2 regions of the Pseudoxanthomonas mexicana genome follow, and region 2 is predicted to be linked to the other one. Evidence: predicted binding sites of a transcription regulator. Region 2 holds the regulator's gene; the other holds the start of a gene.

Region 1 (7,624 bases), 770 kb from region 2:
GCTGATCGCCTCGCCGGCGCTGTCCGATCCCAACTTCGCGCGCAGCGTCACCCTGATCTGCCAGCACGACGACGACGGCGCCATGGGCGTGATCGTCAACCGCGCGTCGGAGTACACGCTGGGCGAAGTGCTGCGGCAGATGAACCTGGCTTCGCAGGATCCGCGCCTGGACGACCAGGTGGTACTGGCCGGCGGTCCGGTGCATCCGGAGCGCGGCTTCGTGCTGCACGACAGTGCGCGTGCGTGGGAGTCCACGCTGGAAGTCGCCGACGGCCTGTTCCTGACCACCTCGCGCGACATCCTGGAGGCGATGGCCGCAGGCGACGGCCCCGCGCATGCCGTGGTGGCCCTGGGCTGTGCCGGCTGGGGCGCCGGCCAGTTGGAGTACGAACTGGGCGAGAACAGCTGGCTGACGGCGCCGGCCGACGCCGAGCTGCTGTTCGCGGTACCGCTTGAACAGCGCTGGCAGGCCGCCGGCCAGCGGATCGGCGTGGACATGACCCGCCTGACGGACTACAGCGGCCACGCATGAGCGCGCGCCGCGGCCCGCAGACGTGGTCTCCACGGCCGTCGGCGGAAGATGGCGCGCACGGGATCGAGCGGAGGCAGCAGGCATGAAGCTGGACGGCACCGTACTGGGATTCGACGTGGGCGCCCGCCGCATCGGCGTGGCCGTGGGCAGCGCGTTCGGTACCGGCGCACGCGCACTGGCCGTCGTCGACGTGCACGGCCATGGGCCGGACTGGCCCGCCATCGACAGGCTGCATGCCGAATGGAAGCCCGACGGCCTGGTGGTGGGCGACCCGATGACGCTGGACGGCGGCGACCAGCCGATCCGCAAGCGCGCCCACGCCTTCGCCCGCGAACTGCGCGCGCGTTACCACCTGCCGGTGGTGCTGGTGGATGAGCGCACCAGCTCGGTCGAGGCGGCGCAACGCTTCGCCCTGGATCGCGCGGAAGGGCGCAAGCGCCGTCGCGATGCCGTCGCGCTGGATGCCGTGGCGGCCGCCGTCATCATCGAACGCTGGCTGGCCGCACCGCAGGACGCGACCCAGTTGACCTGACTCTTCCCCGAACTCACTCCATGACCCCACACCTCGATTCCGATGGACGCCTGCGCCACCTGCTGACCCTCGACGGCCTGCCGCGCGAGACCCTGTGCCGCCTGATCGACCGCGCCGGCCAGATCCGCGACGCGGCGCTGGGCCGCACGCCACGTCGGCAGGTGCTGGACGGCACCACCGTGTGCACGCTGTTCTTCGAGCCGTCCACGCGCACCCGCAGCTCGTTCCACATCGCCGCGCAGCGGCTGGGTGCGGACGTGCTGAACTTCGACGCGTCCACCTCGTCCACGCGCAAGGGCGAGACGGCGCGCGACACGCTGCGCAACCTGGAGGCGATGGGCGTGCGCGGCTTCATCGTCCGCCACGCCGAGGACGGTGCGGTCGCCGCGCTGGCGGCCGAAGCGGGCGAGGGCACCGCGCTGGTCAACGCCGGCGATGGCCGCAGCGCGCACCCGACGCAGGGCCTGCTGGACATGATGACCATCCGCCAGGCCAAGGGCGCGGACTTCTCGCGGCTGAAGATCCTGATGGTCGGCGACGTGAAGCACTCGCGCGTGGCGCGCTCGGACCTGCATGCGCTGCGCACCCTGGGCGCGGGCGTGATCCGCGTGTGCGGGCCGCAGTCGCTGCTGCCCGACGACGGCACGCTGTCGGGCTGCGAGATCGGACAGGACTTCGACGCGATGCTCGACGGCGTCGACGTGGTGATGATGCTGCGCCTGCAGCGCGAGCGCATGGAAGAAGGGCTGATCGCGTCGCTGGAGGCGTATCACCGCGACTATGGCCTGACGGCCGCACGCCTTAAGCGGGCCGCGAAGGATGCGGTGGTGCTGCACCCGGGTCCGATCAACCGCGGCGTGGAGATCACCGACGAGGTGGCCGACGGTCCGCAGTCGCTGGTGCTGCGCCAGGTGAGCAATGGCGTCGCCATCCGCATGGCGGTGCTGGAGATGCTGCTGGGCTGAGCCCAGGGATTCGCGATCGTTTTTCGCGATCCGGCCGCGCACTCCTGGGCGCGCCAGGGAAGCCGCCGTCATCCCGGCGAAAGCCGGGACACAGCGCCTTTGATGCTGCCGATGAAGTCGCTGTGTTCCGGCATTACCCGTCATTCGGCTGTCTGGAGCCGCCGGAATGACGATGCCGGGGCAGAGGGCGAAGCGGCCATCCACGCCTGCCCGTGCGCATCCCCGCGCGAGGCTCACCTCTCTACTGCCACCACCCGGTTCTTGCCGGCCTGCTTGGCCTGGTACATGGCCCGGTCGGCGCGCGCCAGCAGCTCGTCCTGCGATTCGCCCGGCACCCAGCGCGCCACGCCGGCACTGAAAGTCACCAGGATGCCCCGTCCCTCATGCAGCAGCGGCGAATGGGCCAGGCGCGCGCGCAGGCGCTCCAGCGTGCCCGTCGCCTCCAGGAAACTGGTGTCCGGCAGCAGCAGCACGAACTCCTCGCCGCCGAAGCGTGCGACGGCGTCGCTGGCGCGCAGGGTGGCGCGCGCCATGGCCACGACGTGGCACAGTGCGGCGTCGCCGCCCAGATGGCCATGCGCGGCGTTGATGTGGCGGAAGTCGTCCAGGTCCAGCAGCGCCAGGCTGAGGGTCTGGCCGCTGCGCAGCGCACGCACCGATTCGCGCTTGAACAGCTCGTCGAAGCCGCGCCGGTTCAGCGCTTCCGTCAGCTGGTCCACGCGCACCAGCGCCGAGACCGACTGCAGTTCGTCTTCCAGGCTGGCGACGCGCCGTTCGGCGGCTTCCACCTCGCGCCGCGCGTCCAGCAGGCTGTCGCGCGCGCGCAGGGCCTGCGCCTGCACCTGCGCGGTGTCGTCCAGGATGTCCTCCATCCGCTTGCCCAGTTCGGCGATGCTGCGGCTGTCGCGGATGGCCTGCGCATGGAAGGTGATGCGGTCGTGGAACTCGCCGGTGCTGCTGGCCATGCCGTCCAGCCGCTCCACGAAGGTCACCATCATCTCCTTCATCGAAGCCTTGGATTCGGCCAGGCCCTGCTTCAGCAGGCCCTGCTTGTAGATCACCTCGCGCAGGCCGGCGCGGGTCTGTTCCAGCGCGGTGCGGTCCAGGGGGCCGGCCAACAGCTGCCGCACCGCGCCGATCTGGTCCTGCAGCCAGCTGCCGTCCTCGATCAGCTCACCCACGTTCTCCAGCAGCAGGTCGAACAGGCTGCGCATCAGTTCCTGCGCATCGTTCACCTCGTGCGTGCGCAAGCCGACGAGGCGGCACAGTTCCTTCATGTCGGCGCCCAGCTCGTCCAGCGGCTGCGTGGGCTGCCACTGGCGCACGCGGTCGGCCAGCGCATGGGCCTGCGGCAGCAGGGTGGCGTCGTCGCGCAGCAGGTGTTCGATGCCGCCGGCCAGCACCTGATGCAGCAGGTCGCGCAGCTGCTCGGCCTCGCCGGACAACGGCTCGTCCTGGATCGTGCGGATGTATTTGTCGATCAGTTGCCGCAGGGCGCGGCCATAGCGGGGCCAGTCGGCGTCGGCATGCGCGGACTGCAGGCGCTCGCCCATGCCCTGGAGCTCGCCGGGCAGGCCGGCTACACCGTCCGCGAAGGCGGCCAGCAGCGGGCCCGGTTCCTCCGCGTGCGCGAACAGGGCCTGCAGCTGCACGCTGCTGATCGCCGGCCGCGACCGGGCGCCGCCCGTCGTGGCGAGTTCGCGCGAGGTCGACGCGGCGGCCTCGCGCCGACGCGACCAAAACCGGCGCAGGCTGCCAGAAATTCCGGAGTTGTCATCGGCCACGTCAGCCATACCAGTCGCTCGCACGGCGATGGGCGGGTGCCCACCGGCCACCAGGGGATGCCGGGTTATCGGCCGCAGGCGGCGCGGGTTGAGGGGATGTGCCGCGCGTGGTCCGTGCGGTCACCGGAAGCGTTACGCAGCGCGTCCCGCTGTCGGCGCCGTATCAGCCGGTGGCGGGGGGAAAGCGGACGAGGGCTTCCTCGATGATGGCCAGGTGGGCCAGGGCCTCGTCGTGACCGGCGCCGGCGGCGGCGCGGACCTGCTCCAGGGTCGGATGGGACACGATCAGCAGCAGGTTGCCGCACTGGCTGCAGGCGTAGTCGGTGACCGCGTCGTGCAGTTCCATGGCCATGGCGCGGCTGTCGCCCTGCCAGCCGCAGGGGCACGACAGCGTCCGGTCGCGCCAGCCGGCGGTGAAGTAGTCGGCGACCAGCTCCGCCACGTCAGCGGCCCCGACGCTGGGCAAACAGCCAGTCCCACATCGGGGCGTAGGCGTAGGTGGCGTCCCAGCTGTTGTGGTTGGCATCGGGGAACTCGGTGTAGCGCGCGTCGCGTGCGCCGGCGGCCTTCAGTGCGGCATCCATGCGGCGCGACTGGGACGGCGGCACCACGTCGTCCTTGCCGCCGTGGAAGATCCACACCGGCACGTCCTTCAGGCGTTGCGCGGCGGCGGCGAAGGGATCTGCAGCGCCCGCGACGCTGTGCACGTTCATGCTGGAACGGTCGCGTCCCCAGTCCACGGTGATGCCGCCGCACACCGGCACCAGCGCGGCGAAGCGGGTCGGCTGCTGCAGCGCCAGTTCCCATGTGCCATAGCCGCCCATCGACATGCCGGTCAGCGACACGCGGTCCGGATCGCCATCGAATTCGCGCAGCGCGGCATCCAGCGTGGCGAAGGCGATCGGGCCGGCGGTCTGTGTCCATTCGGTGTCTTCCGGTGCCTGTGGAAACACGACCAGCCCGGGGAAGGTGTCGGCATGCTGTCGCAGGTACGGACCCAGGCCCGCCATCGTCTGCTTCACGCCGTCGCTGCCGCGTTCGCCGGACCCATTGAGGAACAGCACGACCGGTGGCTTGCCACTGCGAAAACGCGCGGCGGGCACGAACACCTGGTAACGATAGGTCTTGCCTTCGAGCACGACTTCGCGCGAGACGAACTCGCCGGTCGGATTCATCGGGGGCGTCGTGGTGCAGGCGGTCATCAGGATCAGCAGCAGGCCCAGGCAGGCGGTGGCGAGAAGGCGCATGGCGATGGAGGTCAGGGGGCGACGATCGGCAGCATAACCCGAGGGGCACTGCGCAGCGCCGATGCTGACACGAGGCGTGCGTGTGTCAGCGTTCCGGGTCAGGCGGAGGCATGTCGTCACGCAGGCGGACGAAGCGGGCGAAACGCGGCAGGCCGGTCGAGGTGAGGCCGGTGTAGCGGTAGGTCACCCACGCGCCCAGCGGCGGTGGCGCCGCACGCTGCGCATCGGTGAAACCGGTGCCGATACGGAAGCGGCGTCCCTCCGACGTGCGTACCTGCAATGCGCCCATCATGCCCTGGTACTTGCCCTTGCCCGGCAGGTGCGCGACCACCTGTGCCTCCGCATCCTGGTGGGGCTTGTACTTGAGCAGGTCCTCGCTGCGTCCGGGGCGGTAGCGAGCGCTGCGTCGATGCAGCATCAAACCCTCGCCCCCGGCGGCGACCACGCGCGTCAGCTCGGCGTCCACTTCGGCGGCCGTCCCGAAGCGTCGCTGCGGGATCATCGCCAACTGCGGGTTGTCGGCGCCCGCAATCAAGGCACGCATGCGCACGACCCGTTCCGCGAAAGGCCGTGGATTTGCCGGCAGGTCGAATGCCATGAAACGCACGTATCGCCACGCCTGCGGGTCGGCTCGCACGCGCCTGACGGTGGCGCTGACCTCATCGAAGCGGCCACGCGCGATCCACAGTTCGCCGTCCATGGGGTCGGTCGGCCACCCACGCGTGAACGCAGCCGGCGCCGCGATCCGCGCGCCGCCGCGCGTCCACAGCGAGCGGCCATCCCAGCGGGCGCGCACGCCATCCAGTTTTTCGCTGACCAGGAAGTCCGGCACCGCCACGTGGCTGCGGTAGGGGGTAGCCAGCATCGGTTCCGGTGGACCTGCCGACAGCACGGGCCAGGCCAGCAGGCATAGCAGGGCGGTGAGAAGCAGACGCATGGCGGCGGACCGGACCGAGGAGGCCCCAGCGTCGTGCGCCACGTCAATGGACGGAATCGGCGCACATCGCGGCGATCTGTAGGAAAGCACCGCATGCAGCGGTCATTCGGGACGACACGCTCTGCGCGGGCAGGCCAGGGAAACGGAAGTAGCCTGCTTCGTGGAGCTCATGCCCTCATCCACCACCACGCGACCAACGCGGCGGCATGCAGTACGACCATCATCCAGAACACGGCGCGGTAGCCGGGCTTGCGCGATTTGTGCCGCAGCGTCTGCTGCGCGATCCAGGCGCCGGGCCAGCCGCCGGCGAGCTCCAGCAGGTGCAGGGTGGATTCGGACGTGCGCCAGCGACCGGTCTGCGCCGCATGCTTGTCCAGCGCATAGACAACGAAGGTGATCACCGACAGGACCAGCGGCACGAATACCGCTTGCAGCGGGAGCCGGTCAGTGCGGAAGGCCCAGGAGAGGAACAACCCATAGGCGATCATCGCCGCTGCGCCCACCACTGGAGATGCGGAATTGCGCGCGCGCCGGTGTCTCAAGACGAAAGCGAGTAGGGCTCGGTCGGGAGGTAGACCGTGATCGGTCGCGCCAATCCGAACCCCAACACGATCATCCCGGCCACATAGGTCAGCAGGGCGGTCCTGCTTCCCCGCAGATGGAGCAATCCGAACAGGATCAGGGTGGGTGGCATGAAAAGTCCGGCGAAGCCCCACAACACATGAGTATGGAATGCGTTGCGAAGCAGCCAGACCCAGCCTGTGAGCAGCAGGAAGATGGCGCTGCAGATCAGGATCAGGTGCAGGTTCAGTTGCATGGGCGAAGCCTTCCTTGAATCGCGATGGACAGAGGTGAAGTGCAGCGGTCAGTGCAGCAGGATCAGCGTCGCCAGACCCAGGAAGCAGAAGAAGCCCATTACATCGGTTACCGCGGTGACCACGACGGTGCCGGCGACGGCGGGGTCGATGTTCATGCGCTTGAGCAGCAGCGGCAGCAGCACGCCGGCGGTGGCGGCGGCGCAGAAGTTCAGCACCAGCGCCATGGCGATCACCAGCGACAGCATCGGGCTGCGGAACCACAGGAACGCGATCACGCCGACGATCCCGCCGATCAGCACGCCGTTGATCAGCGCCACGCGCAGTTCCTTCCACCACAGGATGCCGGCATTGCTTGAGCCCACCTGACCCAGGGCGAGGCCGCGCACCATCAGCGTCAGCACCTGCACCGCGGCGTTGCCGCCGATGCCGGCCACGATGGGCATCAGCACGGCCAGTGCGACGATCTTCTCGAGCGTGGCGTCGAACTCCTTGATGACCGTCGCCGCCATGAACGCGGTGAACAGGTTGATGCCCAGCCACACCACGCGGCCGCGCACGGCGCGCTTGACCGGCGAGAACAGGTCCTCGTCCTCGTCCAGGCCGGCGGCGCCCAGCGCCTGGTGCTCGGCCTGCTCGCGGATGATGTCCACCACGTCGTCGATGGTGATGCGGCCGAGCAGGATGTTGTTGTCGTCCACCACGGGCGCGGACACCCAGTCGTGGTCGGAGAACTGGCGCGCGACTTCCTGCGCGCTCTCGCCCACGTCGATGGCCGGCTGCTCGTCGTCGATCAGCCGGTTGATGGGCGT
Region 2 (7,624 bases):
ACGCCGGCATCCTGACCCGCGAGGAAGCCAAGGCGCGCCGCGAGGAAGTCCGCGAGGAGGCCGATTTCTACGGTGCGATGGACGGCGCCAACAAGTTCATCCGTGGCGATGCCATCGCCGGCATCCTGATCCTGTTCATCAACCTGGTCGGCGGTTTCGCCGTGGGCATGGCCCAGCACGGCATGCCGGCGGCCGAGGCCGCGTCCACCTACACGCTGCTGTCAATCGGCGACGGCCTGGTGGCGCAGCTGCCGGCGCTGCTGGTGTCTTCGGCGGTGGCCATGCTGGTCACCCGCGCCTCCCGTTCGCAGGACATGGGCCAGGCCGTGATGGGTCAGGCCTTCGGCCAGCACAAGGCGCTGGCAGTGGCCGCGGGCGTGCTGGGCCTGGTCGGCCTGGTGCCGGGCATGCCCAACGTCGCCTTTTTGACGCTGGCCGCGATCCTGGGCTACCTGGCCTGGAAGATGTGGAAGCGCACGCAGGAGGGGCCCGAAGCCGCCACCGGCGATGTCGCGGCCCTGCCCGCCCCCGGCGCACCGGACCGCAACGCGGAGCTGACCTGGGACGAACTGCGCCCGGTCGATCCGCTGGGCCTGGAAGTGGGCTACCGGTTGATTCCGCTGGTCGACAAGAACCAGGGCGGCGAACTGATGTCGCGCATCAAGGCGGTGCGCCGCAAGCTGACCCAGGACCTGGGATTCCTGATCCCGCCGGTGCACATCCGCGACAACCTGGAACTGCCCTCCAACGGTTACCGCCTGCTGGTGCACGGCGTCCCCGTCGCCACGGCCGAGATCCATCCGGACCGCGAGCTGGCCCTGGACCCCGGCGGCGCCTTCGGCGCCATCGACGGCATCCCCGGCAAGGACCCGGCCTTCGGCCTGGATGCGGTGTGGATCCAGTCCCACCAGAAGGCCACCGCCGAATCGCTCGGCTATACCGTGGTCGATCCGGCCACCGTCATGGCCACCCACCTCTCCCACCTGGTCCGCGAACACGCACCTGAACTGCTTGGTCACGAAGAAGTACAGCAGCTGCTGTCGCAGCTGGGACGCAGCGCGCCCAAGCTGGTCGAGGACCTCACGCCCAAGACGCTGCCGCTGGCCACCGTGGTGCGCGTGCTGCAGAACCTGCTGGTCGAGCGCGTGCCGATCCGCCAGCTGCGCCGCATCGTGGAGTCGCTGGTGGAATTCGCGCCGCAGAACAGCGACCCGGCCGCACTCACCGCCGCCGTGCGCACCTCGCTGGGGCGTTTCATCGTGCAGGAAATCTCCGGCATGACCCCGGAGCTGCCCGTCTACACCCTGGCGCCGAATCTGGAACGCGTCTTGCAGGACAGCACCCAGGGAACCGGCGCGGCGCTGGAACCGGGACTGGCAGAACGCCTGCACCAGAGCCTCGCCGACGTGGTGACCAAGCAGGAAGCCCGCAGTGAGCCTGCAGTGGTGCTGGTACCGGGTTCGGTCCGCGCCGCCCTCGCCCGCCTGGTCCGCCACAGCGTCCCCTCGCTGTCGGTGCTGGCCTACAGCGAGGTGCCCGAGGACAAGCGATTGAAGCTGGTGGGGACGATCAGTTGATGGTGTGGCAAGCGGGAACGGGGAATGTGGGTTGGTCGCAATCGGCAGGAGCAATGAGATGACACGAATTCAGCAGCAGATGTCTCGACGAACGCGTGGGAAGCGGTTCGCCCGCCCTCTGTCGTTCCCTGTTCCCCGTTCCCTGTTCCCGGCCCTCATCCCATGAAAATCAAACGCTTCGTCGCCCCCGACATGCGCGCCGCCTTCGCCATGGTCCGCCAGGAACACGGCCCGGACGCGGTGATCCTGTCCAACCGCGTCACCGAGGACGGCGTCGAGATCGTCGCCGCCAGCAACTACGACGAGGCGCTGGTGAAGCACACGCTGGAGGCGATGCGCCCGGCCGCCGCGACCGCCCCGCTGCATCCGCTGCTGGACCCGGCCGCGCCGAACCGGGCCGCGAACACGGACGCGAACGCCGCGGTGCCCGCAACGGCCGCAGCGTCCCTGTCACCCGCCGAGGCCGCCGCTAATTACTTCGCGCGTCGCCAGAGCGCGCCGGCACCTGTCGTGCCGGGATCGGCGCGTCCCGAGACCCCCGTCGCCACGCCGCGCATGCCGGTGGCGCCTGTGGTCGCAACGCCGGTTGCCGCCGCCAACGAAGCGCCGCCGCGCTTCGCGCCCGGCCAACCCCTGCGCGACATCGCCCCGCAGCTGATCGAACCCACATCCTTCGCCGCCAAGCTGGCCGCCTGCCTGCCCGCGGCGCCCGCCAACGAACCGGCACCTGCCGTCGCACCGCACGCCGAACCCGCCGCGCCGCCGCGTCCGCGCACCGCCGTGCGCGCGGACATCGACGACACCCTGGACCTGGACGCAATGCTGCCGTCGATCGCGCCGCCGGTCGCCCTGCCGGAACCGGCGCCTGCGCCGAAGGTCGCCACCCTGCCAGGTGCGCGCCTGCCCTCCGCGGACACCGTCCCCGCCCCGGCCGCCGTCACCGTGCCCACGCTGACCGTGGTGGCCGACAACGCCGCCGACGCGCGCGAGAGCGACGCGCAGCTGGTGCAGATGCGCGGCGAACTGGCGGCGATGCGCGAAATGATCGAACGCGAGATGCACCGCCTCACCGACGAACGCCTGCGCGGGTCGCCGGTGCGCATGCAGGCGATGGAGCTGATGGAAGACTACGGCTTCGACGCCGGCATCACCCGCGACATCGCCCTGCAGATTCCCGCCGACACCGAGGCCCATCGCGGTCGCGGCCTGATGCTGGGACTGCTGTCGAAGAAACTGCCCGTCACCGAGGCCGATCCGCTGGAAACCGGCGGCGTGGTCGCCCTGGTCGGCCCCACGGGGGCCGGCAAGACCACCACCATCGCCAAGCTGGCGGCCTGCTTCGCCCAGCGCCACAACGCGCGCGATGTGGCCCTGGTGACCACCGACACCGTGCGCATCGGCGGCCGCGAGCAGCTGCACGGCTACGGCCGCCAACTGGGCATCGCCGTGCACGAGGCCGACAGCGCACAGGGCCTGGCGTTGGTGCTGGAACGCCTGCGCGACTACAAGCTGGTGCTGATAGACACCGCCGGCCTGGGCCAGCGCGACCGCAACCTGGTCGGCCAGCTCAACTGGCTGCGCGCGTCCGGCCAGGTGCAGACCCTGCTCTGCCTGCCGGCCAATTCCCATTTCGCCGACCTGGACGAAGTCGTCCGCCGCTTCAGCACCGTGCAGCCACAGGGCGTGGTGCTGACCAAGCTGGACGAAACCGGTCGCCTGGGCAGTGCGCTGTCGGTGGTCGTGGACCACCAGCTGCCCATGGCCTGGGTGACCGACGGCCAGCGCGTGCCCGACGACCTCCATCGCGCCAACAGCGCCCACCTCGTGCTGCGGCTGGACCAGCTGCGCCGCGAAGCCGACGAACCCTGCTCGACCGAGGCCACCCATGTCGCCTGACCCCCTGCTGCAGACCAACCCCCGCAGCACGCCCCCCCTGCCCGGTGCCTTCCATCCGGTGCGCGTCATCGCCGTGACTGGCGGCAAGGGCGGCGTGGGCAAGACCAACGTGTCCGTGAACCTGGCGGTATCGCTGGCCGAAATGGGCAAGCGCACGCTGCTGATGGACGCCGACCTGGGCTTGGCCAACGTGGACGTGCTGCTCGGCCTGTCGCCGAAGTTCACCCTGGCCGATCTCGTCGCCGGCCGCTGCCAGCTGGAGGACGTGCTGCTGGAAGGCCCTGAAGGCCTGATGGTGGTGCCGGCGTCGTCGGGTTTCCGCCACATGGCCGAACTGACGCCCGCCGAACATGTGGGCCTGGTCCATGTGTTTTCCGAACTGCAACGCGCGCTCGACGTGATGGTGGTCGACACCGCCGCCGGCATCACCGACAGCGTGCTGACCTTCTGCCAGGCCGCGCAGGACACCGTGGTGGTGGTCTGCGACGAGCCGGCCTCGATCACCGACGCCTACGCCCTGATCAAGGTGCTGGCGCGCGAACGCGGGCTGGACCGCGTGCACGTGATCGCCAACATGGTGCGCGACCCCAACGAAGGCCGGAAACTGTACGAGAAGCTCGCGCGTGTCTGCGAACGCTTCCTCGGCGACGTGGCCCTGCATTACCTGGGCGCCGTGCCGCAGGACGACTGGCTGCGCCGCGCCGTGCAACGCCAGCAGGCGGTGGTGAAGGCCTATCCGGGCAGCCCGTCGGCGCGCGCGATCGCCGAGATCGCCCGCACCACGGCGCGCTGGCAACCCCCGGTCGGCGCCCGCGGCAACGTGGAGTTCTTCGTGGAACGCCTGATCCAGCGCGGGGTGGCCGCATGAACACCGCCGCCGCCCAATACCGCGCGGTGCAGCGCACCGCCGCCAACGACGTCATCGCCCAGCATGCCGACCTGGTGCGCCGCATCGCCCACCATCTGGCCGCCCGACTGCCGGCCAGCGTGGAGATCGACGACCTGATCCAGGCCGGCATGATCGGCCTGCTGGAGGCTTCGCGCAGCTACGACGCCGAACAGGGGGCCTCGTTCGAGACCTACGCGTCCATCCGCATCCGCGGCTCGATGATCGACGAGATCCGCCGGGGCGACTGGGTGCCCCGCTCGGTGCACCGCCGCGCCCGCCAGGCCGCCGCCACCGTGCGCGAGATCGAACAGCGCACCGGCCGTGCCGCCATCGCCACCGAAGTGGCCAGCGCCATGGAGATGCCGCTGCCCGAATACCTGCGCCTGATGGAAGACGCGGCGCGCGGACAGGTGCTGAGCCTGGAATCGCACATCGACGACCATGGCGAACCCAACACCACCCGTACCGGCGGTCCCTCGCCGCAACAGCACCTGGAGCGCAGCGAGTTCCGCCAGCAGCTGGTGAAGGCCATCGGCCAGTTGCCCGAGCGCGAACAGCTGGTACTGTCGATGTACTACGAGCAGGAACTCAACCTGAAGGAGATCGGTGCGGTGCTCGGCGTCAGCGAATCGCGCGTCTGCCAGATCCACGGCCAGGCCATGGTGCGCCTGCGCGGCCGCCTGCAGGTGTTCGAGAAGGCGGACGCGGGGCTGGGCGACGACGAGTGACCCTGGACGATGCATACCTGTAGGAGCGCCCTCGGGCGCGATGCTCTTGCTTGAATTTCTGCGACAAGCATCGCGCCCGAGGGCGCTCCTACAAAGGCAACGTCGCAGGCTCCCTAAACCTTTCCCTCCCCCGGCCGATACCGCCACCAGACCCACCGTCCACGCAGCACCGGAGCACCCGTGACCAACAAGAACATGCGCATCCTGATCGTGGACGATTTCTCCACCATGCGCCGCATCATCAAGAACCTGCTCAACGACCTGGGCTATACCAACACCGCCGAGGCCGACGACGGCAGCACCGCGCTGACCGCGCTGGCGCAGGGCAGTTTCGATTTCGTGGTCACCGACTGGAACATGCCGGGCATGACCGGCATCGAGCTGCTGAAGGCCATCCGCGCCGACGACCGCTTCAAGACCCTGCCGGTGCTGATGGTCACGGCCGAAGCCAAGCGCGAGCAGATCATCGAAGCGGCGCAGAACGGCGTGAACGGCTACATCATCAAGCCGTTCACCGCGCAGACGCTGGAAGAGAAGCTGGGCAAGATCTTCGAGCGCCTGGGAGCGGCCGCCTGATGAATGCCATCGCCGATGTGGGTGCCGCCCGTGCGGCCCTGGTGGAGAAGCTGCAGCACGCGCTCGATGCCCTGGAACAGGGCGACGAGGCGGGCTGGCGCCGGGAACTGGACGCCATCGCCGCCTGGCGCACCCAGCCCATGATGCAGGGCCTGGGGCGACTGGCGCGCGAACTGGCGCAGACCCTCGGCGAACTGCCCCCCACCGACGCCGGCGAGCTCGATGATGCCTGCGCGCGCCTGGACCACGTGGTCGAGATGACCGAACAGGCCAGCCACACGACGCTGGATCTGGCCGAACAGTGCCGCGGCTACGCCGCGCAGCTGAAGGGCACCGATCTGTCGCCCGAACAGGCTGCGTTGGTGGACCGCATCGGCAAGGGCCTGTCCGAGATGGCGCTGGCGCAGAGCTACCAGGACCTTACCGGCCAGATCATCCGCCGGGTGGCCGGCATCGTGCGGCGCGTGCATGAAGGCTTCGGCGCGCTGGGCCTGCCGCCACCGGAAAAAAACAGCGGCAAGGGTTCAGAACTCGCCGGCCCGGCCGTTGCTGGTCTTGACCGCAATGCCTTCTCGCAGGACGACGCCGACGACCTGCTGTCCGGCCTGGGCCTGTAGCCCGGCGGAAGCGCGACGCGGCACCGGAGACCCGCCATGACCGATTCCACCGACCGCCGCCCCCGCCATCCCGTCGTCCTGCTGTTCGTGGGCGTGCTGCTGGTCTGCGATGTCATCGCCGGCCGCATCCTGCGCCGCCGCCACGCGCATGCGATGCGCCTGCTCGATTCCTCCCGCTGATCGCCCGTTCCGGTACCCGCCCCGCCCATGTCCGCCGTCACCCCTGAAATCGCCGCCGACTTCCTGATCGAAGCGCAGGAAATCCTCGACCGGCTGGGCGAACAGTTGGTCACGCTGGAACAGGACCCGTCCGACAGCGAGCAGCTCAATGCGGTGTTCCGTGGCTTCCACACACTGAAAGGCGGCGCCGGCTTTCTGGGCATCCAGCCCATGGTCAACCTGTGCCATGCCGCCGAAGAGACCCTGGGCCTGGTGCGCGCCGGCCAGGCGACGCTGGAACCGCAGCATTTCGATGCCGCCCAACAGTCGCTGGACTGGTTGCAGCAGATGCTGGACGCCATCGGTGCCGGCGAAGACCCGCCGCATGCGCCGCAGATCCTGATCGACCAGTTCGACGTGCAGGGCCATGCCGCATCCGCACCGAAACCGGCGACCCCGCCCGCAGCGGGCGCTGCCGCCTCGTCGGGCGGCGACCTGATCTCCGACGACGAGTTCGAAGCGCTGCTGGACCAGTTGCACGGCGACGGCGTGCCGACGACGGTGGCGGCACCCTCGCCCACACCGCCGCCCCGTCCGCAACCCGCGCCCAAGCCCGCGCCTGCAGGCAAGCCGGCCGCCAAGGCGGGCGGCGAAACCGAACAGACCATCCGCGTGGATACCAAGCGGCTGGACGCCATCGTCAACCTGGTCGGCGAGCTGGTGCTGTCGCGCAACCGGCTGAAGACGCTGCGGGCGCGCATCCGCGACGAAGAGCTGGACCGCGCCGTCAGCGGGCTGGACATCGCCACGGCCCGCCTGCAGACCGCCGTCATGCGCACGCGCATGCAGCCGGTCGGCAAGGTGTTCTCGCGTTTTCCCAAGGTGGCGCGCGATGTCGCCCGCCAGCTGCAGAAGGAAGTCGACCTGGAACTGGTCGGCGCCGACACCGAGCTGGACCGCAACCTGGTGGAGGCGCTGGCCGATCCGCTGGTTCACCTGGTACGCAACGCGATCGACCACGGCATCGAAGTGCCGTCACTGCGCGAAGCCTGCAGCAAGCCGCGGCAGGGCCACGTGCGCCTGTCGGCGCAGCAGGAAGGCGACTTCGTCACCATCGAGATCCGCGACGACGGCGCCGGCATCGATCCGGAACGCCTGCGCGTCAAGGCGCTGGAGAAGGGC

Evidence for each region. Region 2 encodes FliA, which starts transcription of late flagellar genes. Its sites were predicted from a motif close to TAAAGTTTNNCNNNCNNNGGCCGATAA; they were not measured.
Region 1: the regulator FliA is predicted to act here: its motif matches at 3,879-3,905, upstream of IAE60_RS18030 (GGDEF domain-containing protein).

The regions. Positions count from the first base shown of each region.
Region 1 is NZ_CP060731.1:3,838,635-3,846,258, reverse strand. Features, by position in the region: gene IAE60_RS18045 (YqgE/AlgH family protein) at 1-532, shown strand, start outside; gene ruvX (Holliday junction resolvase RuvX) at 615-1,064, shown strand; gene IAE60_RS18035 (aspartate carbamoyltransferase catalytic subunit) at 1,085-2,029, shown strand; gene IAE60_RS18030 (GGDEF domain-containing protein) at 2,263-3,822, opposite strand; gene IAE60_RS18025 (hypothetical protein) at 3,977-4,255, opposite strand; gene IAE60_RS18020 (carboxylesterase family protein) at 4,257-5,060, opposite strand; gene IAE60_RS18015 (DNA ligase) at 5,146-5,997, opposite strand; gene IAE60_RS18010 (DUF1294 domain-containing protein) at 6,165-6,539, opposite strand; gene IAE60_RS18005 (hypothetical protein) at 6,536-6,814, opposite strand; gene mgtE (magnesium transporter) at 6,863-7,624, opposite strand, start outside.
Region 2 is NZ_CP060731.1:3,068,021-3,075,644, forward strand. Features, by position in the region: gene flhA (flagellar biosynthesis protein FlhA) at 1-1,577, shown strand, start outside; gene flhF (flagellar biosynthesis GTPase FlhF) at 1,740-3,473, shown strand; gene IAE60_RS14400 (MinD/ParA family protein) at 3,463-4,341, shown strand; gene IAE60_RS14405 (RNA polymerase sigma factor FliA) at 4,338-5,090, shown strand; gene cheY (chemotaxis response regulator CheY) at 5,286-5,666, shown strand; gene IAE60_RS14415 (protein phosphatase CheZ) at 5,666-6,283, shown strand; gene IAE60_RS14420 (hypothetical protein) at 6,320-6,463, shown strand; gene IAE60_RS14425 (chemotaxis protein CheA) at 6,491-7,624, shown strand, end outside.